One region of the Variovorax sp. RO1 genome, then DNA from elsewhere that is predicted to be linked to it. Evidence: riboswitches for the same ligand, from Rfam matches in the RefSeq annotation. Region 1 holds a riboswitch; each other region holds the start of a gene.
What was found. Region 1 has a riboswitch for glycine ahead of CY658_RS27670 (ABC transporter substrate-binding protein). Riboswitches for the same ligand answer to the same signal wherever they lie in the genome.
Positions count from the first base shown of each region.

Region 1 (9,473 bases):
GCCGGCCATCAGGGGCACGATCGACAGCATCTTGGCCGAGGTACCCAGTTCCATGATGGGGAACAGGTCGGTCAGGTAGTCGCGCAGGATGTTGCCGGTGGCGCTGATGGTGTCCAGGCCGCGCACGACGCGTTCCAGCGTGTAGCGCATGGCACGCACCTGGCTCATGATCTGGATGTCCAGGCCCGTGGTGTCGTGCTCGTGCAGGTACATCTTGACCTTGGTGATCAGCTGCGCCTCGTGCGGGCGGTAGGCGTCGAGCCAGAACACGACCGGCATGCCGGAGTTGCGTGCGCGGTTGACGGCCAGCTTCACCCAGTCGCGAATGGCGGCGTCCTTGACCTGGCACATGCGCCAGATGTCGCCCTTTTCCACGTCTTCGCTCATCAGCACTTCGCCGGTGTCCAAGTCGGTGATGTTGGCGATGCCGTCTTCGGCGATCTCGAAGGTCTTGTCGTGCGAGCCGTACTCTTCGGCCTTCTGGGCCATGAGGCCGACGTTGGGCACGGTGCCCATGGTCTTGGGGTCGAAGGCGCCGTGCCACTTGCAGAAGTTGATGATCTCCTGGTAGATGCGGGCGAAGGTCGATTCGGGCATCACGGCCTTGACGTCCTTCAGGCGGCCGTCGGCACCCCACATCTTGCCGCCGTTGCGGATCATGGCGGGCATCGACGCATCGACGATCACGTCGTTGGGCGAGTGGAAGTTGGTGATGCCCTTGGCCGAGTCGACCATGGCCAGCTCGGGGCGGCCTTCGTGGCAGGCGTGCAGGTCGCGCTTGATCTCGTCCTGCGTGCTCTGGGGCAGCGTGGCGATCTTGTTGTACAAGTCGACCATGCCGTTGTTGACGTTGATGCCCAGCTCGTCGAACAGCTTGCCGTGTTTCTCGAAGGCTTCCTTGTAGAAGATCTTCACGCAGTGGCCGAACACGATGGGGTGCGAGACCTTCATCATGGTCGCCTTGACGTGAAGCGAGAACATGACGCCGGTCTTGTGCGCGTCTTCGATTTCCTTTTCATAGAAGGCCAGCAGCGCCTTCTTGCTCATGAACATGGAGTCGATGATCTCGCGGTCGAGCAGGGCGACCTTGGGCTTGAGCACGATGGTCTTGCCGCTCTTGGTCAGCAGTTCCATCTTGACGTTGCGCGCGCGGTCCAGGGTCATGGACTTTTCGCCGTGATAGAAGTCGCCGCCGTGCATGTGCGAGACGTGCGAGCGGGAGGCCTGGCTCCACTCGGCCATGCTGTGCGGGTTCTTGCGGGCGTATTCCTTCACGGCGCGGGGCGCGCGGCGGTCGGAGTTGCCTTCGCGCAGCACGGGGTTCACGGCGCTGCCGGTGCACTTGTTGTAGCGCGTGCGGATGTCCTTGTCCTCGTCCGAGGTCGGGTTCTCCGGGTAGTCGGGAATCTTGTAGCCCTTGCCCTGCAGTTCCTTGATGGCCGACTTGAGCTGCGACACCGAGGCGCTGATGTTGGGCAGCTTGATGATGTTGGCGTCAGGCCGCAGCGTGAGCTTGCCCAGTTCGGCCAGGTTGTCGGGCACCTTCTGGTCGTCGCTCAGGAACTCGGGGAATTCGCCCAGGACGCGGGCGGCCACCGAGATGTCGCTCGTCGTCACGTTGATGCCGGCCGGCGCGGTGAAGGCGCGCACGATGGGCAGGAAGGCGTAGGTCGCCAGCAGCGGCGCCTCGTCGGTGAGGGTGTAGACGATGGTGGGTTGCTTCGTGCTCATGCGCTTGCTTCCGTAGGTTCTGGGTTGTCGAGAGGGCTGAAATTTCATTGGGCGAAATGGACTTTCGCCGGAGCCCCCCATTGTCGCCCGGTCGGGCCGGGGCGCGGTCGGAGAAACCCCGATGACCCCGCTGCCGCGGCCCATGCCACCGCGTGGCACGCAAACTGCTTTGAAGAAAGCATCCAGGAGAAATGCCTGGCTCGATGCGTCGAGCTGGTGCATTACCGAAGGCGATAGCCCATAACGCTCAGGTCCCAAGACTGGATTTTTCTAACGCTGGAGAGCGCTGACCGGCCCCCTTGCAGGGGACCGAGGGCAGCCGCCGAAGGGGCAAGCCCTGCGCGATGTGCGTGCAGGGTGAATCTCTCAGGCAAAAGGACAGCAGGGGCACGCCGCGCGATGAGCGCGGTGTGTCCGTGTTCGCTCCGGAGCCTTTTTCATGACCTGTTTCCCGCACCGCCGCCCGATGCCTGCGCCCCCGGCGTTGCCCGCGCGCGCCCCTCTTTTTCAACCGGAGAACTGACCCATGCTGAAGACACGACAACTGAAAGCCCTGTTCGCAGGTGCCTTGCTGGCCGCGGCAGCGGCCTCCTCCTTCGCGCAGGACACCGGCAAGGTGCTGCGCCTCGTGCCGCAGTCCGACCTGAAGATCCTCGACCCGATCTGGACCACCGCCTTCGTCACGCGCAACCACGGCTACATGGTCTACGACACGCTCTTCGGCGTGGACGCCCAGGGCAAGGTGCTGCCGCAGATGGTCGACAAGTACACGACCAGCGCCGACGGCAAGACCTGGACCTTCACGCTGCGCAAGGGCCTGGCCTTCCATGACGGCAAGCCCGTCACTTCGGAAGACGTGCTCGCCTCGCTCAAGCGATGGGGCCAGCGCGACGGCCTGGGCCAGAAGATGTTCACCGCCCTGGACAAGACCGAGGCGGTCGATGCCAACAGCTTCAGGTTCGTCTTCAAGGAGCCCTTCGGCATGGTGCTCGATGCGCTGAGCAAGCCTTCGTCGAACCCGCCCTTCATCATGCCGGCGCGCGTGGCGGCCACGCCGGCCGACAAGCAGATCGACGACGCCACCGGCTCCGGCCCCTACATCTTCAAGAAGGACGAATACCGCCCCGGCGAAAAGATCGTCTACCTGAAGAACACCAAGTACGTGCCGCGCGCCGAGGCGCCGTCGGGCACGGCCGGCGGCAAGAGCGTGTACGTCGACCGCATGGAGTGGATCGTGCTGAAGGATGCACAAACGCAGGCCAATGCGCTGGCCAACGGCGAGGTCGACATGATCGAGTGGGTGCCCTCCGAGCAGTACACCGCGCTCAAGAACAACCCTGCCATCACGCTCGACAGCCCCGTGTCGAAGGGCTCGTTCGCGTTGCACCTGAACCACCTGATCCCGCCCTTCGACAACCCGAAGATCGCGCAGGCCGCCTTCATGGCCATCAACCAGGAGGCGCTGATGCGCGCCCAGCTGGTGCACAAGGAGCTGTACAACGGCTGCGCGTCCATCTACCCCTGCGGCTCGGCCTTCGCCTCCGACAAGACGGGCTACTTCACCGGCAAGCCGCAGTTCGAAAAAGCCAAGGCGCTGCTCAAGGAGGCAGGCTATGACGGCAAGCCCGTGGTGCTGATGTACCCGGCCGATTTCGCGGTGCTCAACAAGTTTCCGCCGGTGATGGCGCAGCTGCTCAAGCAGGCCGGCTTCAACGTCGACATGCAGTCGATGGACTGGCCCACGCTGGTCACGCGCCGCGCCAAGAAAGATCCGGTCGACAAGGGCGGCTGGAACCTCTTCATCACGGGCTGGGGCATTGCCGACAACATGAACCCGATGTTCTTCGCGCCGCTCACGGGCAATGGCGAGAAGGGCTGGTTCGGCTGGGCCACCGACGACAAGCTGGAGCAGCTCAAGTCCGACTTCCTTGCCAGCAGCGACGAACCCAAGCGCAAGGAGCTGGCCACCGCCATCCAGCAGCGCGTGTACGACACCGGCATCTACGCACCCATCGGCGAGTACAAGCCGCTCACGGCCTACCGCAAGGGCGTGGTGAGCGGCGTGGTGCGCTCGCCGGTCGCCGTGTTCTGGAACCTGAAGAAGAACTGACGCGGCCGGACCCGGGAGCCACCATGCTGCTTTTTCTTGCACGCCGCATTCTCTCGACCGTGCCGGTGCTCGTCATCGTCGCGCTCATCGTGTTCCTGATGCTGCGGCTCGCGCCCGGCGACCCGGCCGCCGCCATCGTGGGCGACAGCGGGACCAGCGAGAACATCGCCAGCGTCCGCGCGCAACTGGGGCTCGACCAGTCGCTGCCCGTGCAGTTCTTCCACTGGAGCGCGCAACTGCTGCAGGGGAACCTGGGCGAGTCGTACTTCATGAAGAAGACGGTGGTGGAACTGATCGGCCAGCGCATCGAGGCTACGGTGTCGCTCGCGGCCGTGACGCTGGTGGCCACCATCCTCATCGCGGTGCCGCTCGGCGTGCTCGCGGCGTGGCGCCACGGCGGCTGGCTCGACCGCATGCTGATGGGCTTCTCGGTCATGGGCTTTTCGATCCCCGCGTTCGTGATCGGCTACGTGCTCATCTGGATCTTCGCGCTGCACCTGCAGTGGCTGCCGGTGCAGGGCTACCAGCGACTGAGCCAGGGGCCTTTGCTGTGGCTCAAGCACCTGATCCTGCCGTCGATCACGCTGTCGATCATCTACGTGGCGCTGATCGCGCGCGTCACGCGTGCGGCCGTGGCCGAGGCGATGACCGAGGACTACATCCGCACCGCGCGCGCCAAGGGCATCTCCGAGACGCGGCTGCTGATGCGCCACGCGCTCGCCAACGCGGCCATTCCCATCGTCACGGTCATCGGCATCGGCATCGCGCTGCTGATCGGTGGCGTGGTGGTCACCGAAACGGTGTTCGCCATTCCGGGACTCGGGCAGCTCACGGTCGATGCGGTGCTGTCGCGCGACTTCCCGTTGATCCAGGGCATCACGCTGTTCTTTTCCGTCATCTACGTGCTCATCAATCTGCTGATCGATCTGAGCTATCTGGTGTTCGACCCCCGCATCCGGTACTGAACGAAGTGAACGGAAACACCATGACCGATTCGACCCTTTCCATGTCGGCCGCAGCCGCCGCAGCAGCAGCAACAGCAGTGGCGCCAGACGCCGCCATCGAACCGCTGGCACCGCCGCAACGCCGCTCGCTGCTCACGCGCATCCTGGCCGACTGGTCGGTGCGCGCAGGCGGCAGCGTGCTGCTGCTGCTCGTGCTGATGTCGCTGGCCGCGCCGTGGCTCGGCACCATCGACCCGACCGCCATCGACCCCGGCAGCGGCAACCTCATGCCCGGCACGCGCGGCGAGTTCAACAGCCTGGCCGGCGACACCTTCGAGCATCTGTTCGTGATGGGCACCGACAGCCTGGGGCGCGACATCTGGAGCCGCACGCTGTACGGCGCGCGCGTGTCGCTCACGGTGGGCGTGGCCGTGGCCGCGCTCGCCATGGTGCTCGGCATGCTCGTGGGCCTGCTGGGCGGCTACTTTCGCCGCATCGACAGCGTGATCATGCGGCTGATGGACGGCGTCATGGCCATCCCCGGCATCCTGTTCGCGATCAGCCTCGTGGCGTTGTTCGGCGGCAGCCTGCTCACCGTGGTGGTCGCCATCGCGGTGCCCGAGATTCCGCGCGTGGCGCGGCTGGTGCGCTCGGTGGTGCTCACGGTGCGCGAAGAGCCGTATGTCGAGGCGGCCATCGCGCTCGACACGCCGACCTGGAAGATCCTCGCGCGGCACATCCTGCCGAATGCGATTGCGCCGCTGATCATCCAGGCGACCTATGTGTGCGCCTCGGCGATCCTGGTGGAAGCCATCCTGTCCTTCCTCGGCGTGGGCCTGCCGGCGGACATGGCGACCTGGGGAAACATCATGGCCGAGGGCCGTGCGCAGTTCAACCAGTACCCGCACAACGTGCTGTTCCCGGGCATCTTCCTGGCGCTCACGGTGCTGGCCGTGAACATCCTGGGCGACGGGTTGCGCGACACGCTCGACCCCAAGTTCAACAAGCGCGGAGGCTGAGCCATGACGCAACAAGCCCCCGTGCTTTCCGTTCGCGACCTCGCCATCGCATTGCCGCGCGGCGGCGACCGGCCGCATGCGGTCGACAAGGTGTCCTTCGACGTGCCGCCCGGCAAGATCGTCTGCCTGCTCGGCGAATCGGGCTCGGGCAAGTCGGTCATCGCCAATGCGGTGATGGGCCTGCTGCCCGCCGGGCTCGTGCCGGTGCGCGGCACCATCGAATTGCAGGGCGAGAACCTGCTCGCCGCACCGACGTCGCGCCTGCGCCAGTTGCGCGGCCCGTCGATGGCGATGGTGTTCCAGGAGCCGATGACCGCGCTCAACCCCGTGATGACCTGCGGCGCGCAGATCGACGAAATGCTGGCGCAGCACGTGCACATGGGCGCGGCCGAACGGCGGCAGAAGATCCTCGCGATCATGGCGCGCGTGCGGCTGCCGGAGCCCGAGCGCATCTACGCCTCGTACCCGCACCAGCTCTCGGGCGGGCAACGCCAGCGCATCGTGATCGCGATGGCGCTCATCCTCAAGCCCGCGCTGCTGATCTGCGACGAGCCGACCACCGCGCTCGACGTGACGACGCAGGCCGAGATCCTCAAGCTCATCCTTGAACTGCAGACCGAGAACGGAACGGCCGTGCTGTTCATCACGCACGACTTCGGCGTGGTGGCCGAGATTGCCGACGAGGTGGTGGTGCTGCAGCTCGGCGCGATGATCGAGAAGGGCGACAAGATGGCGGTGCTCACGGCGCCGCGCGAGCCCTACACGAAGATGCTGCTGGATGCGGTGCCCGAGCTTTCCGCGCACAAGCGCCCGCCGGTCGTGGACGCGTATCCGCTGCTCAACGCGGTGAACATCTGCAAGACCTACGTCACGGGCAGCTGGCCCGGCAAGCGCCGCACGGTGAAGGCGGCGCGCGACGTGTCGCTCGCGGTGCGGCCCGGCGAAACCGTGGGCATCGTGGGCGAATCGGGCTCGGGCAAGTCGACCGTGGCGCGCTGCATCGCGCGGCTGATCGACCCGACCTCGGGCGACATCTTTGCCGATGGCCGGTCGGTTGCGCATGTCAGGGGGCGCGCGCTGTCGCCGTTCCGGCGCACGGTGCAGGTGATCTTCCAGGACCCGTACCGCTCGCTCAACCCGCGCCAGACCGTGGGCGACTCCATCGTCGAAGGGCCGGTGAACTTCGGCACGCCGCACGGCCAGGCCTGGGCGCGCGCCGAAGAGCTGATGCGGCTGGTGCGCCTGTCGCCCGACGCGCTGCGCCGCTACCCGAGCGAGTTCTCGGGCGGCCAGCGCCAGCGCATCTCGATTGCACGCGCGCTGGCCTGCGACCCCAAGGTGTTGATCGCCGACGAGGCCGTGTCGGCGCTCGACGTGTCGGTGCAGGCGCAGATCCTGCGGCTGCTCGACGAGATCCAGCAGCGGCTGAAGATCGGCATTCTGTTCATCACCCACGACCTGCGCGTGGCCAGTCAGATCTGCGACAGCGTGATCGTCATGAGCCAAGGTGAAATCGTGGAACGCGGTGACGTGAAGGACGTGTTCTTCGCGCCGCAACATGACTACACGCGCAAACTGCTGGCTGCCGCGCCGGGCCGCGACTTTGCCTTTGCACGCAGCTGAAATTCCTTCGTCCCACGTCAATGAAAAAAAGGATGCCATGAAAGTCTTCATCGCCGGTTTCCAGCACGAGACCAACACCTTCGCACCGAGCAAGGCCGACTGGGCCGCGTTCAATGCGGGCTCCAGCTTCCCGCCGTACCGGCGCGGCGCAGCGATCGTCGAGGCCTACGCGGGCCGCAACATCCCGGTCGGCGGCTTCATCGACGCGGCGCGCGAGAAGGGCTGGTCGCTGGTGCCTTCGGCCTGGGCCGGCGCCACGCCTTCGGCGCATGTGACCGAGGACGCCTTCGAGCGCATCTCGGGTGCCATCACCGAAGACCTGGCGGCCGCGCTGGCCGATGGCGGCATCGACGCGGTCTACCTCGACCTGCACGGCGCGGCCGTGACCGAACACCTCGAAGACCCAGAGGGCGAGCTGATCGCGCGCATCCGCACGCTCGTGGGCCCCGACGTGCCGATCGTCGCGAGCCTGGACCTGCACGGCAACATCACCGCCCAGATGCTGGCCGAGGCCGATGCGCTGGCCACCTACCGCACCTATCCGCACATCGACATGGCCGACACGGGCCGCCTGGCCGCGACGCTGCTGGAGCGCCGCATGGCGCGCGGTTCGCGCGAGCCGCTGCATGCGCGGCGCTTCAGCTTCCTGCTGCCGTTGAATGTGCAGTCGACCATGATCGAACCCGCCGCGTCGGTGTACGGGCTGCTGAAGGAGCTCGACGCGCAGCACGATGCGGTGTTGAGCTTCGCCACGGGTTTTCCGGCCGCCGACATTGCCGAATGCGGCCCGGTGGTCTGGGGCTACGGTGACGATGCCGGCGCGGCCGTGGCCACGCTGTACGAGCGCATCGACCAGCCGCGTTCGCAGTGGCGGCTCGACGTGCTCGAGCCGCGCGTGGCCGTGGCGCGCGCGCTCGAACTGGCCGAGGGCGCGAGCCAGCCGGTCGTCGTTGCCGACACGCAGGACAACCCTGGCGCGGGCGCCGACAGCAACACGACCGGCATGCTGCATGCGCTGCTGGCCGAGGGCGCCGGCAAGCGCTTTCCAGGCAAGGTCGCGCTCGGGCTGATGTTCGATCCGGCCGCCGCGGCCGCGGCGCATGAAGCCGGTGTGGGCGCGCAGATCCGCATCGCGCTCGGCACCTCGGTGCCCACATGGGGCGGCCAGTTCAGCGACGCGCCGGTCGAAGGCGTGTTCACCGTGACGGCGCTCAGCGACGGCCAGGTGAAGGGCAAGGGGCCGATGTCGCGAGGCGGCACGGTGTCGCTGGGCCTGAGCGCCTGCCTGGAGATCGAGGGCGTGCGCATCGCCGTGGCCAGCGGCAAGAGCCAGATGCTCGACCGCGAATTCTTCCGCTACCTGGGCATCGAGCCCGAGGCGATGAAGGTGCTGGTCAACAAGAGCTCGGTGCATTTCCGGGCCGACTTCGCGCCCATCGCCAGCACCATCCTCGTGGCCAAGGCGCCGGGACCGATGGCCGCCGACCCGGCCGACCTGCCATGGACGCGGTTGCCCGCCACGATGGCGCTGCGGCCTTGAGCACCCCTTCTTTTTTCTTCCATCTCACACAGAGCACACGATGCCTCAGAACGCACAGCATTACCTCGAGTACATGAGAAAGCACGCCGCCGAATTCGTGACGGTACGCCAGCAGATCCACCAGAACCCTGAGCTCGGCTTCGAGGAATTCGGCACCAGCGACCTGGTCGCCGAGCGCCTTGCGGCCTGGGGCTACGAGGTCGAGCGCGGGCTGGGCGTGACCGGCCTCGTCGGCCGCCTAAAGCGCGGCAGCGGCACGCGCACCATCGGCATCCGTGCCGACATGGACGCGCTGCCCATCGAGGAGAAGACCGGCCTGGCCTACCGCAGCGGACGGCCCGGCATCATGCACGCCTGCGGCCACGACGGCCACACGGCCATGCTGCTGGGCGCGGCCAAGTACCTGGCGCAGCACGGCGAGTTTTCGGGCACGCTGAACCTGATCTTCCAGCCGGCCGAAGAGGGCATGGGCGGCGCCGTGAAGATGATGGACGACGGCCTGTTCG
Region 1 covers NZ_PKMT01000007.1:161,286-170,758, forward strand. Annotated here, with positions in the region: gene CY658_RS27665 (NADP-dependent isocitrate dehydrogenase) at 1-1,731, opposite strand, end outside; glycine riboswitch at 1,998-2,123, shown strand; gene CY658_RS27670 (ABC transporter substrate-binding protein) at 2,258-3,841, shown strand; gene CY658_RS27675 (ABC transporter permease) at 3,865-4,806, shown strand; gene CY658_RS27680 (ABC transporter permease) at 4,827-5,804, shown strand; gene CY658_RS27685 (dipeptide ABC transporter ATP-binding protein) at 5,808-7,427, shown strand; gene CY658_RS27690 (M81 family metallopeptidase) at 7,465-8,967, shown strand; gene CY658_RS27695 (M20 aminoacylase family protein) at 9,008-9,473, shown strand, end outside.

Region 2 (9,473 bases), on a different contig from region 1:
TCCGAACAAAGGCGTCGTAGATCGCCTGCACGGTGAATTTGCTGCGCGCCTGCGTGGGGCGTTTCAGGGGCTTGGAGCGGGGTGCGGCGGGCATGGACCGGGTTTCCGAACCCGCGGCGAAGCGGGCCGTCCTACAGTTTGCGAATGAACAACGCATTCACTTTAACCCGCCTCGAAACGCGCAAGGACGCCCTCGGGACCACCCGCATCGTCACCTCGGAAGACGCCGGCAGCCTTGCCGCGGGCGAGGTGCTGATGAAGATCGAGCGCTTCTCGCTCACCACCAACAACATCACCTACGCGGCCTTCGGCGATGCGGTGATGAAGTACTGGCAGTTCTTTCCCACCGGCGACGCCGACTGGGGCCACATGCCGGCCTGGGGCTTTGCCGATGTGGAGGCATCGAACGTCGAAGGCGTGGCCGTGGGCGAGCGTTTCTACGGCTACTTCCCCATTGCGAGCCACCTGCGCATGCAGCCCGTGCGCGTGACGCCGCGCGGGTTCTATGACGGCGCGGCGCACCGCAGCGAGCTGGTGTCGGCCTACAACCAGTACATGCGCTGCAGCCACGACGCGGGCTACGTCGCCGCGCTGGAGGACTACCAGATGCTGGTGCGCCCGCTGTTCATCACCTCGTTCATGCTGGCCGACTTCCTGGAAGACAACGCCTTCTTCGGCGCGACGCAGGTGGTGGTGTCGAGCGCATCGAGCAAGACGGCGTTCGGCACGGCCTTCTGCCTCGGCCGCCGCGAGGGCGTGCAGCTGATCGCGGCCACGTCGGAAGGCAACCGCGCCTTCGTCGAAGCGCTGGGCTGCTACGACCGCACGGTGGCCTACGGCGAGATCGCCACGCTGGCGGCCAACGTGCCCACGCTGTATGTCGACTTCGCGGGCCACGACGACCTGCGCGTCACCGTGCACCACCACTTCGGCGAATCGCTGGTGTACGACTGCTATGCGGGCTCGGCGCAGAAGACCGAATTTCTCGGCGACACCAGCGCGCTGCCCGGCCCTACGCCGCTGCTGTATTTCGCGCCGGTGCAGATCCGCAAGCGGAATGCCGACTGGGGCCCGCAGGAGGTGAACCGCCGTTTCAATGAAGCGCAGGGCCGCTTCATCTCCGAGCTGAGCCGCCCGGGCAACCGCTGGATGACGCTGGCGCAGGGCCGCGGCTTCGCGCATGCGCAGGCCGTGATCGCTGACCTGCATGCGGGCCGCGTCGATCCGCGCGAGGCGCATGTGGTGCGCATTGGCGCCGAGTGACGGGCTGACCGACTGAACTTCGGCGCGGGTGGGGCGTCACAGGGGGTTACGAGAACGTGGCGATCGTGCGGCCCTGGCGGGCCATCCTGGTGCACCATTGCCTTTCGTCTCCCCACTGCCATCCCGCAAAAGGAAACCGCCCATGTCCGACGCCGACTCCCCCCGCGACACCCCCGAATTCCGACCCCGCAAAGAAATGCCGATGGGCACCATCATCGGCCTCGTTCTCGTCGTGCTGGTGGCGGCTTATTTCGGCTGGCGCTGGTACCAGCAGCAGCAACTGGCGCCACTGCCGAACGCGCCCGTGGCCGCCGTCGCGCCGAACGACGCGCCCCCCGAGCCGCCCAAGGCCGCGGAGCCCATCGGCCCGCAGAACCCGGTCGAAGCACTCGCCCCACCCGATGCGGCGCTGCCCGCGCTGGCCAGTTCCGATGCGCGCGTGATGAAGGCGCTCACCGAGCTGCTGGGCGGCAAGGCCGTGGCGGCCTACCTGCAGTCCGACGGCGTGGCGCGGCGCTTCGTCGCCACGGTCGACAACCTGTCGCGCGAGCAGGCGCCCGCGAGCAAGTGGCCGGTGCGGCCCGCGCCGCAGCGCTTCATCACCGAAGGGCCGCAGCAGGGCGGCGTGCAGACCATCGCGGCGAACAACGCGGCGCGCTACAACGGCATCGTGATGCTGGCGGGGTCGGTCGATCCGGCCAAGGCGGCGGCGGTGTATGCACGGCTGTACCCGCTTTTCCAGCAGGCGTACGAAGAGCTGGGCTACCCGGGCCGCTACTTCAACGACCGATTCATCGCCGTGATCGACCATCTGCTGCAGGCACCCGAGCCCACGGGGCCGGTGCAGGTGAAGCTGGTCGAGGTGAAGGGCGATATTCCCTCGCAGCGGCCCTGGGTGCGCTACGAGTACGTCGATCCGAAGCTCGAATCGCTCTCGGCCGGCCAGAAGATCCTGGTGCGCATGGGGCCCGAGAACGAGCGCAAGATGAAGGCCAGTTTGCGCGGCTTTCGCGAGCGGATCGCCACGGGCGACGTGGCCAAGAAAAAGCAGCCCTGAGCACCCTTGAGGCACGGCGGGGCGCTGCCCCACGTGCTGCGCGCCTGCACGCCGTGTAGGCGCTGGCCGATTGCACGCAGCGCCAAGGGCCGAGATGATTGCGCTCCAGACTTTGAGGGCAAGCCATGAACCTGATGAGCGTCGATCTCTACCAGAGCACCACCGACCCCGACAAATTCCTGGCGCTTCCCGCCGGCACCGACCCCACCGAACTCATGGGCCCGATGACCTTCGACCGGGACTATGCACACATCAAGCGCTACCAGGCGGCCTTCGCGTTCGATCCGTCCGAAACCTACGCGGGTGTGAACGCCGCGAAGATCGCGGCGGACCTGCTCACCGTGCAGTGGGCGATGTACCACCGCGAAGGCTGAGCGGCGGCACTGAGCCGCCGCGCCTGCGCCGTCCTCAGGCCTCTTCGGCTTCCTGGTAGTTGCCCACCGGCACGCAGCTGCAGAACAGGTTGCGGTCGCCGTAGACGTTGTCGACGCGGCCGATCGGCGGCCAGTACTTGGCCTGCTTGAGTTCGGCCAGCGGGAACGCGCCGAGTTCGCGCGAGTAGGGGTGGCTCCACTCGCTGCCGATCAGGCTCGCGGCGGTGTGCGGCGCGTGCTTGAGCGGGTTGTCGTCCTTCGACCAGACGCCTTCTTCGACGCGGCGGATCTCGCCGCGGATGGCGATCATCGCGTCGACAAAACGGTCGAGCTCGGCCAGCGGTTCGCTTTCGGTCGGTTCGACCATCAGCGTGCCCGGCACGGGGAAGCTCAGCGTGGGCGCGTGGAAGCCGTAGTCGATGAGGCGCTTGGCCACGTCTTCGGCGGTGACGCCGCTGGTGTCCTTGAGCGGGCGCAGGTCCAGGATGCACTCGTGCGCGACGTGGCCGTTGGGGCTCGCGTACAGCGTGGGGTAGTGGTCCTTCAGGCGCGCGCTGATGTAGTTGGCGCTGAGGATGGCCGTTTCGGTCGCGGCCTGCAGGCCCTTGGCGCCCATCATGCGACAGTACATCCAGCTGATCGGCAGCACGGCTGCATTGCCCAGCGGCGCGGCCGACACGGCGCCCACGCCGTTCGAGGGCACGCCGGCCGTGGCGTGGCCCGGCAGGTAGGGCACGAGGTCTTCGACCACGCAGACCGGGCCGACGCCCGGGCCGCCGCCGCCGTGCGGAATGCAGAAGGTCTTGTGCAGGTTCAGGTGGCTCACGTCGCCGCCGAACTCGCCCGGTGCGGCCACGCCGACCAGTGCGTTCATGTTGGCGCCGTCGACGTACACGCGACCGCCGTGCTCATGCACGAGCTCGCACAGTTCCTTCACGCGGGTTTCGAACACGCCGTGCGTGCTTGGGTAGGTGATCATCACGGCGGCCAGGTGGGCGCTGTGCTTTTCGCAGGCGCGCTTGAGGTCGTCCATGTCGACGTTGCCCTGCGCGTCGCAGGCCGTCACCACCACCTGCAGGCCCACCATCTGGGCGCTGGCCGGGTTGGTGCCGTGCGCCGACGAGGGAATCAAGCAGATGTTGCGGTGGCCCTGGCCCTTGGCTTCATGGAAGGACTTGATGGCCAGCAGGCCCGCGTACTCGCCCTGCGAGCCCGCGTTGGGCTGCAGGCTGATGCCCGCATAGCCGGTGGCTTCGCACAGCCAGGCGCGCAGCTGTGCGTCGAGCTGGGCGTAGCCCTGCAGCTGCTCGGCGGGCGCAAAGGGGTGGATGTTCGCGAACTCGGGCCAGGTGATGGGGATCATCTCGCTGGTCGCGTTGAGCTTCATGGTGCAGCTGCCCAGCGGGATCATGCTGCGGTCGAGCGCGAGGTCCTTGTCCGACAGGCTGCGGATGTAGCGCAGCATCGCGGTTTCGCTCTTGTGGGTGTTGAACACCGGGTGCGTGAGGAAGGCGCTGGTGCGACGCAGGTCGTCGGGAATCAGCGGCGTGGTGCTTTCGGCCAGTTCGTCGAAGCGCGGCATCGCGGTGCCGGCGGGCACGAACAGCGCCCACAGGGTTTCGATGTCGGCGCGCGTGGTGGTTTCGTCGAGCGAGATGCCCAGGTGCTGCTGCAGGCGCTGGCGCAGGTTGACGCCGCCGGCCTGCGCACGCTCGATGATCGCGGCCGTGTCGTCGCCGGTGCGGATCGTCAGCGAATCGAAGGCGGTGGTATTCACCGGCTCGCGGCCCATCTGCGACAGGCCCTTGGCGAGGATGGCGGTGAGCACGGCCACGCGCTGTGCAATGCGCGTGAGGCCGTCGGGGCCGTGGTACACGGCGTACATGCTGGCAACCACGGCCGGCAGCACCTGCGCGGTGCAGATGTTCGACGTGGCCTTTTCGCGGCGGATGTGCTGCTCGCGCGTCTGCAGCGCGAGGCGGTAGGCGGGCTGGCCGTGCGTGTCGACGCTCACGCCGACGAGGCGGCCGGGCAGCGAGCGCTTGAACGAATCGCGGCAGGCCAGGTAGGCGGCGTGCGGGCCGCCGTTGCACAGCGGCATGCCGAAGCGCTGCGTGGTGCCGCAGACGATGTCGGCATCGAACTCGCCGGGGGCGACCAAGAGCGTCAGCGCCAGCAGGTCGGCCGCGACGATGAAGGCGGCGTCGCACTGGTGCGCGTGGCCCGCGAGCGGGCGCAGGTCGTGCACGTGGCCGGTGGTGGCGGGGTACTGCGCGAGCACGCCGAAGAACTCACCGCTCACCATCAGGTGCGGCAGCGTTTCCGAGACGGTGCTCACCTTGACTTCGATGCCCAGCGGCGCGGCGCGGGTCTTGATGACTTCGATGGTCTGCGGGTGGCAGTCACCGGACACGAGGAACACGTTGCTCTTGCTCTTCACGCTGCGCTTGGCGAGCGTCATGGCCTCGGCGGCGGCCGTGGCCTCGTCGAGCATCGACGCGTTGGCGATGGCCATGCCCGTGAGGTCGCACACCATCGTCTGGAAGTTGAGCAGAGCTTCCATGCGGCCCTGCGAGATCTCGGCCTGGTAGGGCGTGTAGGCCGTGTACCAGGCGGGGTTCTCCAGGATGTTGCGCAGGATCACGCCCGGCGTGTGCGTGCCGTAATAGCCTTGGCCGATGAAGCTCTGGAACACCTTGTTCTTCGATGCCAGCGTCTTCAGCTCGGCCAGCGCGTCGGCCTCGGTGACGGGCGCGGGCAGGCGCATCGGCCGGGCGCGGCGGATAGCCGCCGGCACGATGCCGTCGATGAGCTCCGCGCGCGTTTCCGAGCCGATCACCGGCAGCATGCGCGCCTCGTCCGCTGCATCGATGCCGATGTGACGGGCGAGGAATTCTTCGGCGTTCTCTAGTTCTTGCAAAGAGGGAAGGGCGGGAATCGGCATGGCGGTGAAGGCTCGGGGGAAGAAGGAACGAAGGTGGCTGAAGACTCAGCGGATCAGGACTCGGCGGCGAACTTGTCGTAGGACGCTGCGTCGAGCAGGGCGTCGAGCTGTGCGGGCTCGCTCAGCTTGACCTTGAAGAACCAGCCGGAGGCCAGCGGGTCGCTGTTGGCCAGCGACGGGTCGGCGCGCAGCGCTTCGTTCACTTCGGTGATCTCGCCCGACACGGGCATGAACACATCGGCGGCGGCTTTCACGGACTCGACCACACCGGCGACTTCGCCCTGTGCGAAGGTCTTGCCGACTTCGGGCAGGTCGACGAACACCACATCGCCCAGCGCGTCCTGCGCATGCACGGTGATGCCGACGGTGGCGGCGCCGCCTTCGGCCGCCACCCATTCGTGGTCCTTGGTGTATTTGATGCTCATGAAAAAACTCCTCGTGGAAAAAATGGAATCGGGGTGCAGAGCCTAGCCGGGTCTGCGGTGTTCAGCTGCGGTCAGCCGCGGTAGTAGCGCGTCGGCACGAAAGGCATAGTCGACACCTCCATCGGCACCGGCTTGCCGCGCACGATGGCCTGCACGCGCGTGCCGGGCTCGGCAAAGGCGGCGGCCACGTAGCCCATGGCCACGCAGCGGTCGGCCGTGGGGCCGAGCAGGCCGCTGGTGACGGTGCCGATGTCGTGGCCTTCGAGCGACTGCAGCAGCGTGCCGTCGCGCACCGGAATGCGTTCCAGCGCCACGAGGCCGACGCGCTTGCGCGTGAGCGTCTCGTGGTCGGTGTGGCCGGCCGCACCCGAGGCGACGGCCGCCAGCTGGGCCAGCACCTTGGCCGCGCCCGGGAAGCCGCCTTCGCGCGCGCCGCCCGTGCGGCGCACCTTCTGGATCGCCCAGTTGAGCGAGGCTTCGACCGGGGTGGTGGTGGTGTCGATGTCGTTGCCGTACAGGCACAGGCCGGCTTCGAGCCGCAGCGAGTTGCGCGCGCCCAGGCCGACGGGCTTCACCTCGGGCTGCGCGAGCAGCAGGCGGGCGAGGGCGTTGGCATCCTTGCCGGCCACGGAGATTTCGAAGCCGTCTTCGCCGGTGTAGCCGCTGCGCGTGACGAAGGCGGCAATGCCGCCGATCTGCACCGCGCCGCCGGTCATGAACACGAAGCGCTCGATGCCGAGCGACAGGCGCGCCAGCGTGGCGGCCGCCTGCGGGCCTTGCAGTGCGAGCAGGGCATGGTCGGGCAGGGGCTGCACTTCGCAGCGCGCACCGATCTTGTCCTGGATGTGGGCGATGTCGGCCACCTTGCAGGCACCGTTCACGATCACGAAGAGCGAGCCGTGGCCTTCGTTGAAGAACATCAGGTCGTCGAGGATGCCGCCCTCGTCGTTCAGCAGCAGGCCGTAGCGCTGCTTGCCGGCGGGCAGGTCGACCACGTCGACGGGCATCAGGGTTTCGAAGGCGGCGGCGGCGTCGGGGCCGACGAGACGCAGCTGGCCCATGTGCGAGATGTCGAACAGGCCGGCCGCATCGCGCGTGTGCTTGTGCTCAGCCATGAGGCCGGCGGGGTACTGGACCGGCATGGAGTAGCCGGCGAAAGGCACCATGCGTGCGCCGAGCTCCACGTGGAGGTCGTACAGCGGTGTCTTGAGAAGTTGGGCGTCAGAAGCGGAGGAAGCGGCCACGGGGCACTCCAAAGGGGCAGTCGAAATCCATGGCTGCAACGCCATGGGCCACCCCTGCTGTCCGCTTTACCTGAGAGATTCGCCCCACGATCGGGGTTTGCTCCTTCGGTGGGCCGCATGCAATGCCACGGCCTCTCTCCAGCAAGGAAACGCCGGTGGTTGCCGGCGTCTTGTCAGTCCTTTTGCCTGAGCGTTCGGGGAACCCCTGCGCCTTCGGCGGCCCCGTCATGCGGGGCTCTCTCCTGACCCGGCGAGTGTAGTGGATCGCGGGGCCGGGGCTGGTGTCGAAGTGCTCGTGGGGGCCTCAGGTGTGGCAGCACCCCAGCGCCTGGGACGCTCTCAGTTGGGAGAGCGGCTTGGCGGAAGCGACCGCCACGGGAACGGCATCGGCTTCGCCGTTCAGCACCAGGTGCTTGAACCGTTCCCAATCGAACAAGGTGCCCGGATCGGTACGGCGGTCCGGGTCCAGCTTGGCGTGCGAAACCACGTGGGCCAGATTGGGGTACTTGGCCCAGCAATGGCGAACGATGCGGGCCGTGATTTCGACTTGCCAGTCGGAGAACGTGTCGAGCTCCTGCTTGTTCACGACCTCGATGCCCAGCGACCAGTGGTTGACGCGCTTGGCGCCGTCGTTCACATCGGGGTGCGAGGCCGCATTGCGCACGTGCCATGCCGCGAGCGCCTCCGGCACGCAGGCCCAGACGAGTTCGCCGTGCTGGTCTTCGTCTTCATCGGGAACCAGCCAATGGAACGACGCGGCGTCGGTCGGTTTTTTCATGACCGAGATGGCGCCGGAAGACGATCCGCCGGCCGTGGCATGGATGACCACCGTGGTGATGCCCATGATCGGATCGACCGATCGCTTCGTCGTGCACGTCGGCCAGTAGGGCTGCACGCCGGGGTACCAGGGCTCGTTGAGGGAAACCTCTCCTGGTCGTTTCGACTTGGGAAGCGTGAAGTGATAGCTCTTCGGACTCGGCATGCTGAACCTCCTTGTTTTGGGAACTGAGTTCTAGCAAGGGGCCCTCTGGGCCCGCGTCCCCTGGATGAGGGATGGCGACCTCTGGCCGCCAGGTTCAGTGCACGGTTTCGGCCAGCGGCAGCAGCTTGTCGATGCGCTCGCGCAGCGAGTCGGCGCGCTCGGGGCCGGCGGCTTTCTCGATCTCGGAGAGCATGAGCGCGGCGATGGTCAGCATGGCCTCGCGGTCGCGCGCCTCGCGCAGGGCGTCGCGCATCTGGTTGGCGAAGCGCGGGTCGCGGCGCACGAACATGCGCTCGCAGATGTCGAACAGGAACATGCGCGTGGTGGCCAGCGAGCGCTTGCCGTCGAAGCTGTCGGCCGATGTGGCGACCTGGATCGGTTCGGCGGCGGGGACGGGTGTGGGGGCCGGCGTAGGTTGCACCGGGGCCGGTCGCGCATCCTGCAGATAGCCCCGCTGCATCAGCCCCTGGATCGCCTGCTCGGCCTCGACGCGGCTGGGGAACAGCGGGCTGAAGTCGGTCAGCGAGCGCCGGCCGTCGGCCATGAGCAGCAGGGCGCGCTCACGCTGGCTGAGCGTGCGCTGCCCGGCCTGGAGTTCGTCGCGTGCCTTCTCGGTCTTGGTGGGAAACATGGCGGCCACAGCTTTCGGAGGTCGAAGGCTGCAGCATCGTTGCAAGTGGTGACACCTTCGTGAACCATTTGCCTACAGAGGGCATGCTGACGCGCGTCAGTTGCCCGCGCTGCTTTCCTTGCGGATCAGCCAGCGCGTGCCCACGCGCTGTAGCTCGAGCGTCTTGCGGTCGGTTTCGGTGAGCGCGTCGGCGCGGTAGACCTGCCGGAATTCCGCACTGGCCGACGTGCCCTGGATGCTGATCACCAGCCCCTCGATGCCCACGCTGATGCGCGACTTGCCCGTGATGCGGGTGCGCCGGTCGGCCTCCCAGCGTTCGCGGGTTTGGCTGCGTGCGGGGGTGAAGTCGGGCGCGTAGGCCGCGAGGTAGCGCTCCACGTCGCGGGCGGACCAGGCCGCAGCCCAGGCGCGCACGGCGGTTTCCACTTCGGCGAGGGTGGCGACGGGGTTGGCCGAAATGACGGGTGCTGCCGCAGACGACGGCACAGGCGCAGCGGCCGGCGTGGCCGCGAAACCGGCCGTGGCCAGCAGCGCGGCGGCGGCGAGGCTGCAA
Region 2 covers NZ_PKMT01000009.1:150,368-159,840, reverse strand. Annotated here, with positions in the region: gene CY658_RS30390 (TetR/AcrR family transcriptional regulator) at 1-94, opposite strand, end outside; gene CY658_RS30385 (DUF2855 family protein) at 145-1,263, shown strand; gene CY658_RS30380 (DUF3014 domain-containing protein) at 1,406-2,320, shown strand; gene CY658_RS30375 (hypothetical protein) at 2,446-2,694, shown strand; gene gcvP (aminomethyl-transferring glycine dehydrogenase) at 2,729-5,638, opposite strand; gene gcvH (glycine cleavage system protein GcvH) at 5,692-6,063, opposite strand; gene gcvT (glycine cleavage system aminomethyltransferase GcvT) at 6,135-7,307, opposite strand; glycine riboswitch at 7,355-7,459, opposite strand; glycine riboswitch at 7,472-7,562, opposite strand; gene CY658_RS30355 (N-acetylmuramoyl-L-alanine amidase) at 7,612-8,289, opposite strand; gene CY658_RS30350 (hypothetical protein) at 8,384-8,920, opposite strand; gene CY658_RS30345 (L,D-transpeptidase Cds6 family protein) at 9,017-9,473, opposite strand, start outside.
Region 2: another riboswitch for glycine. It lies ahead of gcvT (glycine cleavage system aminomethyltransferase GcvT); the one in region 1 lies ahead of CY658_RS27670 (ABC transporter substrate-binding protein).

Region 3 (9,473 bases), on a different contig from region 1:
GGCGTCCCGTGCTGACCACGTACAGGTGGAAAACGTGCGTGCTGTCCGCGGGCACGAACGGCGTGCGAAGGTCGCCCACACCTTCCAGCCCTTGCGAATACCTTGCGGCCAGCGCGCGGCGCTGGTCGTTCCATGCGTCGAGGCGGCCCAGCTTCGCGCGCAGCAGCGCGGCCTGCAATTCGTCGAGGCGGGAGTTCACGCCGGCAACCTCGTGCACGTACTTCTGGCTGGAGCCGTAGTTGCGCAGCATGCGCAGGTTGGCCGCCAGTTCGTCGTTGTCGGTCACCACGGCGCCCGCGTCGCCCATCGCACCGAGATTCTTCGTCGGGTAGAAGCTGAACGCAGCCGCGTCGCCGAGCGAGCCTGCGCGCTTGCCGTTGTGGGTCGAACCGTGCGCCTGGGCCGCATCCTCCAGGACAAAAAGTCCGAGCGGTCGCGCAATCGCGTTGATCGCATCCATCGCTGCAGGCAGGCCGTACAGGTGCACCGGCATGATGGCCTTGGTCTTGCTCGTCAACTTCTCCTTGATCCGGGCCGGGTCCATCAGGTAGGTCGCCGGATCGATTTCGACCGGAACCGGCGTAGCGCCGACCATCGAAACCCCCAGCCACGATGCGATGAACGTCTGGGAAGGAACGAGGACCTCGTCGCCTGCCTTGATGCCCCGCGCGCGCAGAGTCAGCGCCAGCGCATCGAGCCCGTTGCCCACGCCGATGCAGTGCTTGACGCCGCAGTAGGCCGCAAACTCCTTTTCGAAGGCCGCGACCTCGGGGCCCATGATGACGTGGCCACTGTTCATGACCCTCGAAAAGGCCTGCTGGAAATCGTCGGCCAACTCGGCATGGCCGGCATGAATATCAAAAAATGGGGTCATTTATTTACCTTTTCGCGCCACAGAAATGAATTCTTCGTAGTTTCTGATGTAGTCGGATTCTTCGTATCTCATCGAGGCAAGAACCAGACAGACGGCACCAGAAGAAAAATTGTTCAACTCTCGCCACACCAAGGATTTCATGAAAATCCCTTGGAATGGCCTGTTGCAGGTGACTGTTCTTCTTTCGTACCCATTGTCGAGAACGACGTCAAAACTACCCGCAACAGCAATGATCAATTGCTGCAATTGATGATGTGCATGCCCACCCCGGGCTTCGCCCGCGGGAACGTCATACAAATAATAGACCCGCTGAACATCAAAAGGAATGTGACGCCCCCCTTCGATGAACGTCAAATTTCCCCGCGGATCGGTCAAACGCTCCAGGTCAAGTATTTCTACAGCGCTGTCGAGCGAAAATTCAGGAGTTTTGGTTTCTTTCATCGGCAGTCCCTTTGCTCTTTTATTCCTCGTCGGAAATTGCAGCAATCACTGCATCTTCATCGACATGGTAGTCATCGTGTACGCTGTAAATGTCATCTCGCACATACGCGCGCGGCCCCTGAACAATTCTTACCTCTGCGCCGGAAACCCGACCGAGGAGTTCCCAGAAATAGAGCTGATGACTGGGATGATCGGAAGCAAGAACGATCACTTTCACTCCAGGCTTGCACCAGACCATGTTGGTCATCTGCGCCCCGGTAGGCCCCACAATCACTTCAGCGTCTTGGAAGGCCCGGATTTGCGCCTCAAGATCCAATTCATCGGTGTGCACCACCTCGAATCCGAGTTTCTCGACGCGGGATTCTATTTCTCGCTGATTCAAAAGCTTTCGATAACTTCCATTGCGTGCGGCAAAGATCTTTCGCCCTCGCGAAAGATCTTTCGTCGCAAAAGCGCGTTGGCATCTTTCCACGCCCGCACGAATTCGATTGACATCGAGCCCCGTCTGGCGAGCCATTTCACCACCGTGATAGGCATCCACAACCGAAGTCATATCAGAGGGATAGTACATCTGCTTCGCGCGATACAAGGTCCCCGACTCCAGCAGAATGACCGGGCGTTGATCGAGATTGGCCAGTTCAAGCAGCTTCGCGATGTTGGGGTGAAGGCCTTCTGTGCAAAGAAAAGGCACATCCAAAGGCACACCAGCCTCTTCCGCCAGCAGCATTCTTGGAAGCGTTTCTGCAATGAAATGAAAGTAATTATTTTCATACTCATGCATGATGTGAAATCCGCGCTCTATCCAAGCGGCCTGCCGCGCGTTCACCTCGATGTGCAGATGCCCAGGTGTCGATGAGCGCTTCGCCTTTCCATATTTGATGGCGGCGCCCTCCCTGCACAGAAAATGGGCGTTTTCGTCATGCAGCACGAAATCCGTCGGCCCAATCAGATAGCGGGTGCCGGCAATGGCCGTCGCGTCATTGATTTCGGCAACAAATCCGACCTTCGGATAATCCGGGGGGCCATCGAGGCCCTCGCAAAACCCGGGCGCAACGCGGTGAAGAATCCGTCCCACGTCACCAGTCCGAGACGCCAAGGAAAACACCGAGCCCACGGGCAAATCGACCGAGCAAGGCCGAGCCGCATAGGAAGGCGCCAACGCTCCCAGAAATTCGGACAAGGCGGAAACAGAATCGAAATGCGCCAGTCGTGCCGGCAAACGCCCCTCGGCCGCACCGAATTTCAAATAGTGCAGCAGTGGGCTCAATTGCGTGGCAGCAACGTCGGGGTATTCATCCAGATACCACTGCGGATCGAATCTCACGCTGGGCGCATCCCCGGTGCGCTCCCCAATTTCGAGATAGTGAGCCAGCGGGTTCTTTTCCGCCGCACGCAATTCGGGATGGCGATCCAGGTACCAGGTGGTATCAAACATGGGATTGGGATTCCCTCTCAGGAATCCCCCCCCCAGATAGTGCTCCCACGGGTTGGCAATCAGTGCACGGTCCGGCAGCCCCTTGAGGTACCAAGCCGCGTCGAAAAGCTCCGCCAGCTGCGGCGTCTTGCGCGGCAGCCGCTTGCGAAGCGCCCCTTTGGCGGCGTCCAGCAAGCTCTCTTTCTTTTCATTGATGGCAGGCGAACTTTTCACGGCTGCGCGGCCCTCATGTCGTCCCGACGGCCGATGGTGATCCCCTTGCACAGGCACCCGTACGCGACCAGCCCGTTGAAGTCAGCAAGTTGTCTCATCTGGAATTGGAATATTTTTGAGATGGCCCGCGTGGGAAGGGCTCTGAAGAAAACGCCGCAAACCGGCTGCTGGTCGACCTGTGTTCAGCCGGGAATTTCGGCGCTCAGAAAGGTCGGCGCTGCAGCGTCCTTGGCGGACAGCTTCGGCGCGATGCCCGTGTCAGGCCACTCGATCGCCAACGTGGGGTCGTTCCAGGCAATGCAGCGCTCGTGCGCCGGCGCGTAGTAGTCCGTCGTCTTGTACAGAAAATCAGCCGACTCGCTGAGCACCAGGAAGCCGTGCGCCAGACCCGGCGGAACCCACAACTGCCGATGGTTGTCTTCCGACAGTTCACTGCCCACCCATTGCCCGAAGGTCGGAGACGACCGGCGGATGTCCACCGCCACGTCGAACACCGCACCGCGAACCACGCGCACCAGTTTTCCCTGTGGTTGCTGCACCTGGTAGTGAAGGCCTCGCAAGACCCCCTTGGTGGAGCGCGAGTGGTTGTCCTGAACGAAGTCGACGCGCTGGCCGACGGCTTCGTCAAAAGCCTTCTGATTGAAGCTCTCGAAGAAAAACCCGCGGGCGTCGCCGAACACCTTGGGTTCGATCAGCAACACGTCGGCAATGGCCGTCTGCGTGACCTTCATGAGCGCACACCTTCGGCCAGCAAATGGCTGAGGTACTTGCCGTAACCATTCTTCTGCAATGGTGCTGCAAGCTTGGCCAGTTGCTCGTTGTCGATGAACCCATGGCGCCACGCGATCTCTTCGGGGCACGCGATCTTGAGCCCCTGCCGATGCTCCAGCGTCGCAATGAACTGCCCCGCCTCGAGCAGGCTTTCATGCGTGCCGGTATCGAGCCAGGCGTAGCCGCGCTGCATGATCTGCACATTGAGCTGGCCGAGGTCGAGGTACGCCTGATTGACAGCCGTGATCTCGAGTTCGCCTCGCGGGCTCGGCTTCACCGCCTTGGCGATGTCGATGACCTGGTTGTCGTAGAAATACAGGCCGGTCACCGCATAATTGCTCTTGGGCTTGAGCGGCTTTTCCTCGATGCTGCTGGCCTTGCCCTGCGCGTCGAATGCGACCACGCCATAGCGCTCCGGATCGTGCACGTGGTACGCGAAAACAGTGGCTCCTGCGTCTTGCGCGTCGGCTCCGCCCAGCAGATGGGCAAAGTCATGCCCATAAAAGATGTTGTCCCCCAGCACCAGCGCGCTCGGCGAATTGCCCACGAACTTCTCGCCGATGATGAACGCCTGCGCCAGGCCATCGGGACTCGGCTGCACCGCGTACTGCAGGTTCATGCCCCACTGGCTGCCGTCTCCCAACAGCTGCTGAAAGCGCGGCGTGTCCTGCGGCGTGCTGATGATCAGGATGTCGCGCATGCCGCCGAGCATCAGCGTGCTCAGCGGGTAATAGATCATCGGCTTGTCGTACACCGGCAGGAGCTGCTTGCTCATGGCGAGCGTGGCCGGGTGCAGGCGGGTGCCGGAGCCACCGGCGAGGATGATGCCTTTGCGTTGCGTCATGGGGGTCTTCTTCTGTAGGGGGCCGGAAAAATCAGTCGGTCGTCAGAGCGTCTCGCGCAGCATGCGCGCCACGCCTTCCTGCCATGGCGGCAGGCGCAGGCCGAAGGTGGTCTGCAGCTTGGAGGTGTCGAGCCGCGAGTTGTGCGGCCGCGTCGCGGGCGTCGGGAAGGCGCTGGTGGGCACGGCTTCCACGGCCTCCGGGCCGGCCTTGAGTTCGACACCGGCTTGCTGCGCCATCTCGAGCACGAAGCGCGCGTAGCCGTGCCAGCTGGTCTCGCCGCCGGCGATGGCGTGGTACAGCCCGGCCTTGGCCGGGTCTTGCAGCGTGGCGCGGATGGCGTGCGCAGTGATGTCGGCCAGCAGCTCAGCGCCGGTCGGCGCGCCGAACTGGTCGTCGATGACGGTCAGCTTGTCGCGCTCCTTGGCCAGGCGCAGCATGGTCTTGGCGAAGTTGCCGCCGCGTGCCGCATACACCCAGCTGGTGCGAAAGATGAGGTGCTTCGCGCAGTGCTTGGCCACCAGCTGCTCGCCTTCGAGCTTGGTCTGGCCGTACACGCTGAGCGGGCCGGTCGCGTCGTCTTCTTTCCAGGGCTTGGTGCCGCTGCCGTCGAAGACGTAGTCGGTGGAGTAATGCACCATCAGCGCGCCGATCTGCTGCGCCGCCTCGGCCACCACGCCGGGCGAGGTGGCGTTGAGCTTGCGCGCAAAGTCGGGCTCGCTCTCGGCCTTGTCGACGGCGGTGTGCGCGGCGGCATTGACGATGACGTCAGGGCGCACGGCCCGCACCGTCTCGGCCAGCTGCTCGGGACGGCTGAAGTCGGCGTGGAAGTCGGTGCTGTCGAAATCCAGCGCGACCAGTTCGCCGAGCGGCGCGAGGCTGCGCTGCAGCTCCCAGCCGACCTGTCCACCCTTGCCAAGCAGCAACAGCTTCATGCGGCGGCCTTCGCCGTCGTGGCGTCGTATTGCTTCTCGACCCATTCGCGGTACGCGCCGCTTTGCACGTTGCGCACCCACTCGCCGTTCGCGAGGTACCACTCGACGGTCTTGCGGATGCCGGTGTCGAAGGTCTCGGCGGGCTTCCAGCCAAGCTCGGCCTCGAGCTTGCGTGCATCGATGGCGTAGCGGCGGTCGTGGCCCGGGCGGTCCGTGACGTAGGTGATCTGTTCCTTGTACGGCTTGCCGTCGGCGCGCGGGCTCAGTTCGTCGAGCAGCGCACACACGGTGTTGACGATCTCGATGTTGGGCTTCTCGTTCCAGCCGCCGACGTTGTAGGTCTCGCCGAGCCGGCCGGCTTCGAGCACGCGGCGGATGGCGCTGCAGTGGTCCTTCACGTAGAGCCAGTCGCGCACCTGCATGCCGTCGCCGTACACGGGCAGGTTCTTGCCGGCCAGTGCGTTGACGATCATCAGCGGGATCAGCTTCTCGGGGAAGTGGAACGGGCCGTAGTTGTTCGAGCAGTTGGTGGTGACCACCGGCAGGCCGTAGGTGTGGTGCCAGGCGCGCACGAGGTGGTCGCTGGCGGCCTTGCTGGCCGAGTACGGGCTGTTGGGCTCGTACTTGTTCTCTTCGGTGAAGGCCGGGTCGGTCTTGGAGAGCGAGCCGTAGACCTCGTCGGTCGACACATGCAGGAAGCGGAAGGCCGTCTTCTGGTCGGCCGGAAGCGCGTTCCAGTAACCGCGCACGGATTCGAGCAGGCGAAAGGTGCCGAGCACGTTGGTCTGCACGAAGTCTTCGGGGCCGTGGATGGAGCGATCGACGTGCGATTCCGCGGCAAAGTTCACGACGGCCCGCGGTTTGTGCTCGGCCAGCAGGCGGTCGAGCAGTGCGCTGTCACCGATGTCGCCTTGCACGAAGACGTGGTTCGCGTTGCCCTTGAGCGATGCGAGGGTCTCGAGGTTGCCTGCGTAGGTCAGCTTGTCGAGGTTCACGACGGGCTCGTCGCCCTGCGCGATCCAGTCGAGCACGAAATTGGCGCCAATGAAGCCTGCGCCGCCGGTAACCAGGATCATGAAGTCCCCCGCCTGTAGAAAAAAGTTTGCTTTACGGAAAATTAACAGTCAATTATCCCATCGGCGTGACGTGCCGATGTACAGGGCTTGGCCGGCTTGCGGGGCCCGCCTACAATCACAAACAATTGCAGGAGAGCGGGCCTCCACGGAGGCCCTACCGAAGGCGCAAACTCCCATAAACGCTCAGGTCGGCCCGACGAAGTTCCAAGTGCAAACAAGGAACAACGGCAAGGGGTCAGTACTGCACTCATCGATACAGCCGTCTGGAGAGCCGCCACGCCACGTGGCGCACCGAAGGAGCAAACCCGCTGCGGGTGCAGCAGGGTGAATCTCTCAGGTACCGAGGACAGGGGGAGCGGCAACTTGGACATCGGTCGTCCGGTTGCTTGCTATTTATTCAATAGCACTCCACGCCCGCCGTTCAAGCGCTGCAACCTCAAAGGTACTTGAAATGCGCGTGATCGTTCTTGGCGCCGGCCTGCTCGGCGTGACTTCGGCTTACTACCTCCAGCAACTCGGCCACGAGGTGACCGTGATCGATCGGCAGGCCACCCCGGCCGCCGAAACCAGCTTCGCCAACGGCGGCCAGATCTCGGTCAGCCATGCCGAACCGTGGGCCAATCCGAGCGCGCCGCTGAAGGTGCTGCAATGGCTCGGCAAGGAAGATGCGCCGCTGCTTTTCCGCATCCGCGCCGACATGCGCCAATGGCTCTGGGGCCTGCAGTTTTTGCGCGAATGCACCCCCGCGCGCACCCGCCACAACATCGAACAGATCGTGCGTCTCGGTACATACAGCCGGGAAATGTTGCAGCAATTGCGTCGAGACACCGGCCTGAGCTATGACCAGCGCACGCAAGGCATCCTGCACTTCTATACGACGCAGAAGGAATTCGACGGCGCCCTCAAGCCTTCCGAGCAGATGCGTGCACTGGGCTGCGAGCGCTTGGTCATCTCGGCCGACGAGGCCATCAGGATCGAACCCGCCCTCGCCCACATCCGTCCGCAACTCGCCGGCGCCACGTACACCGCAGAAGACGAGTCGGGCGATGCCAACCGCTTCGCGCGCGAGCTCGTGAAGCTGGCCGAAGCGGCCGGCGTGAAGTTCCTCATGAGCCACACCGTGACCGCGCTGCGCGAAGCCGGTGGCAGCATCGACCACATCGAGGCGACCGACAACGAAGGCCGCTTCCAGCGCATCCGCGGCGATGCCTTCGTGCTCGCGATGGGTTCGCTGAGCCCGCTGTACGCCGCGCCGCTGGGCATCCGCCTGCCGATTTACCCGGCCAAGGGCTACTCCGTGACGCTGCCCGTGAAGGACGCATCGAAGGCGCACCAGGTCTCGCTCACCGACGACGAATACAAGCTGGTGTTCTCGCGCTACACGTCGGAGTCGGGCGACCGCCTGCGCATCGCCGGCACGGCCGAACTCAACGGCTACGACCGCGACCTGAACCGCGTGCGCTGCGAAGCGATCGTGCGACGCGTCGAAGAACTCTTCCCCGGCGCCGGCGACACCGAGCGCGCGCAGTTCTGGACCGGCCTGCGCCCGGCCACGCCGAGCAACGTGCCGCTGATCGGCAAGACCAAGCTGCCGAACCTGTTCCTCAACACGGGCCACGGCACGCTCGGCTGGACGCACGCCTGCGGCTCGGGCAAGTCGATCGCGCGCATCGTGAGCGGGCTCGCACCCGAGGTCGATTTCGCGTTCGCCGGCATGCCGGCACCCGCACCGCGCGCGTTGCAACCAGCCTGAACGCGACCGGCGCCGGATCTCAGTCCGGCGCAGTGAACACCGTCAGCACGCCGGTGTAGCCATACAGGTGGTGGCGTGCAATTTCGCCGGCGGCGAAGAAGCCGACCAGCGGCACGTCGCCCAGCGCATGCCGCACGATCTGCAGCTCGGCGCCCGGTGCACCGAAGTGCGGACCGCCGCGCCCCGAGCAGCTCACGTACACCGCGCCCGCGATGCGCCGCGCCGGATGCGGCGCGGCTTCGGCCTCGCCGGCGGCCACGGCGCGCGCGGTGGCCAGCGTCTGTTCTTCGGGCTCGAGTTCTTCGCGGATCTCGGCGCAGATGCGCATCAGGTCGGCGCGTGCCGCCTGCGCGTTGCGGCGGCAGAAACTCAGCCGCATGCCGGCCTCGGCGTTGTCGGCGATGGCGATGCCACGGCGCGTCGGGTCGAGGCCGATGATGTGGCGCACCAGCACGTCGGCGCCCAGGTCGCCGGTGCGGCGCAGGCCGTCGCTGCCCGCGTCGGCCAGGCCGACCAGCGTGTTGCGCACGGCGTCGATGGCTTCCTGCGGCCGGTCGAGCGACACCTGCAGGTCGGCCAGCAGCACGTCGAGCGCCGGCTCGCCGTCGAGCGACAGCAGCAGGTTGCCGTCGGCCTCGGTGATCTCGCGCTCGCGTGCGCCGCCGGTGCGCAGCGGCTGGCAGCCCTGCGTGACGCGCGACACCAGCCGCACGCCCTCGCCGAACACCACGCCCGACAAGCCGCCCGAGAACACACCGCCCGCCGCGCCGTGGCCGCGGATGTTGCCGTTGCCGCCGACCGCGAACTGCAGCGCCCCGCCGCGGCCGGACGAGAGCCCGCCGAACAGGTAGCCGGTGTCGGTGCGACCCGCCATCTCGCCGATGAGTTCGCCCAGGTCGGGCGTGGCCGGGTCGGCATGCACGAGCGCGGTGTGTGCCTCGAAGCCGCTCATTTCAGAGCTGCCCAGCGGCGCCACACCCGAGAACACGCGGTACTGGTCGCTCGGCAGCGCGCACAGCATCAGGCTCAGGCCGGGCTCGTCGAAATACTCGGCGTTGTTGGCCGACACGCCGATGCCGACGGTGCCCGACCAGTCGGTCACCTCGGGCAGCTCGGCGCTCAGGTGATCGAGG
Region 3 covers NZ_PKMT01000001.1:333,725-343,197, reverse strand. Annotated here, with positions in the region: gene CY658_RS01525 (DegT/DnrJ/EryC1/StrS family aminotransferase) at 1-874, opposite strand, end outside; gene CY658_RS01520 (sugar 3,4-ketoisomerase) at 875-1,315, opposite strand; gene CY658_RS01515 (glycosyltransferase family 61 protein) at 1,335-2,963, opposite strand; gene rfbC (dTDP-4-dehydrorhamnose 3,5-epimerase) at 3,146-3,694, opposite strand; gene rfbA (glucose-1-phosphate thymidylyltransferase RfbA) at 3,691-4,578, opposite strand; gene rfbD (dTDP-4-dehydrorhamnose reductase) at 4,621-5,511, opposite strand; gene rfbB (dTDP-glucose 4,6-dehydratase) at 5,508-6,587, opposite strand; glycine riboswitch at 6,706-6,796, shown strand; glycine riboswitch at 6,841-6,947, shown strand; gene CY658_RS01490 (D-amino acid dehydrogenase) at 7,039-8,340, shown strand; gene CY658_RS01485 (FIST signal transduction protein) at 8,360-9,473, opposite strand, start outside.
Region 3: another riboswitch for glycine. It lies ahead of CY658_RS01490 (D-amino acid dehydrogenase); the one in region 1 lies ahead of CY658_RS27670 (ABC transporter substrate-binding protein).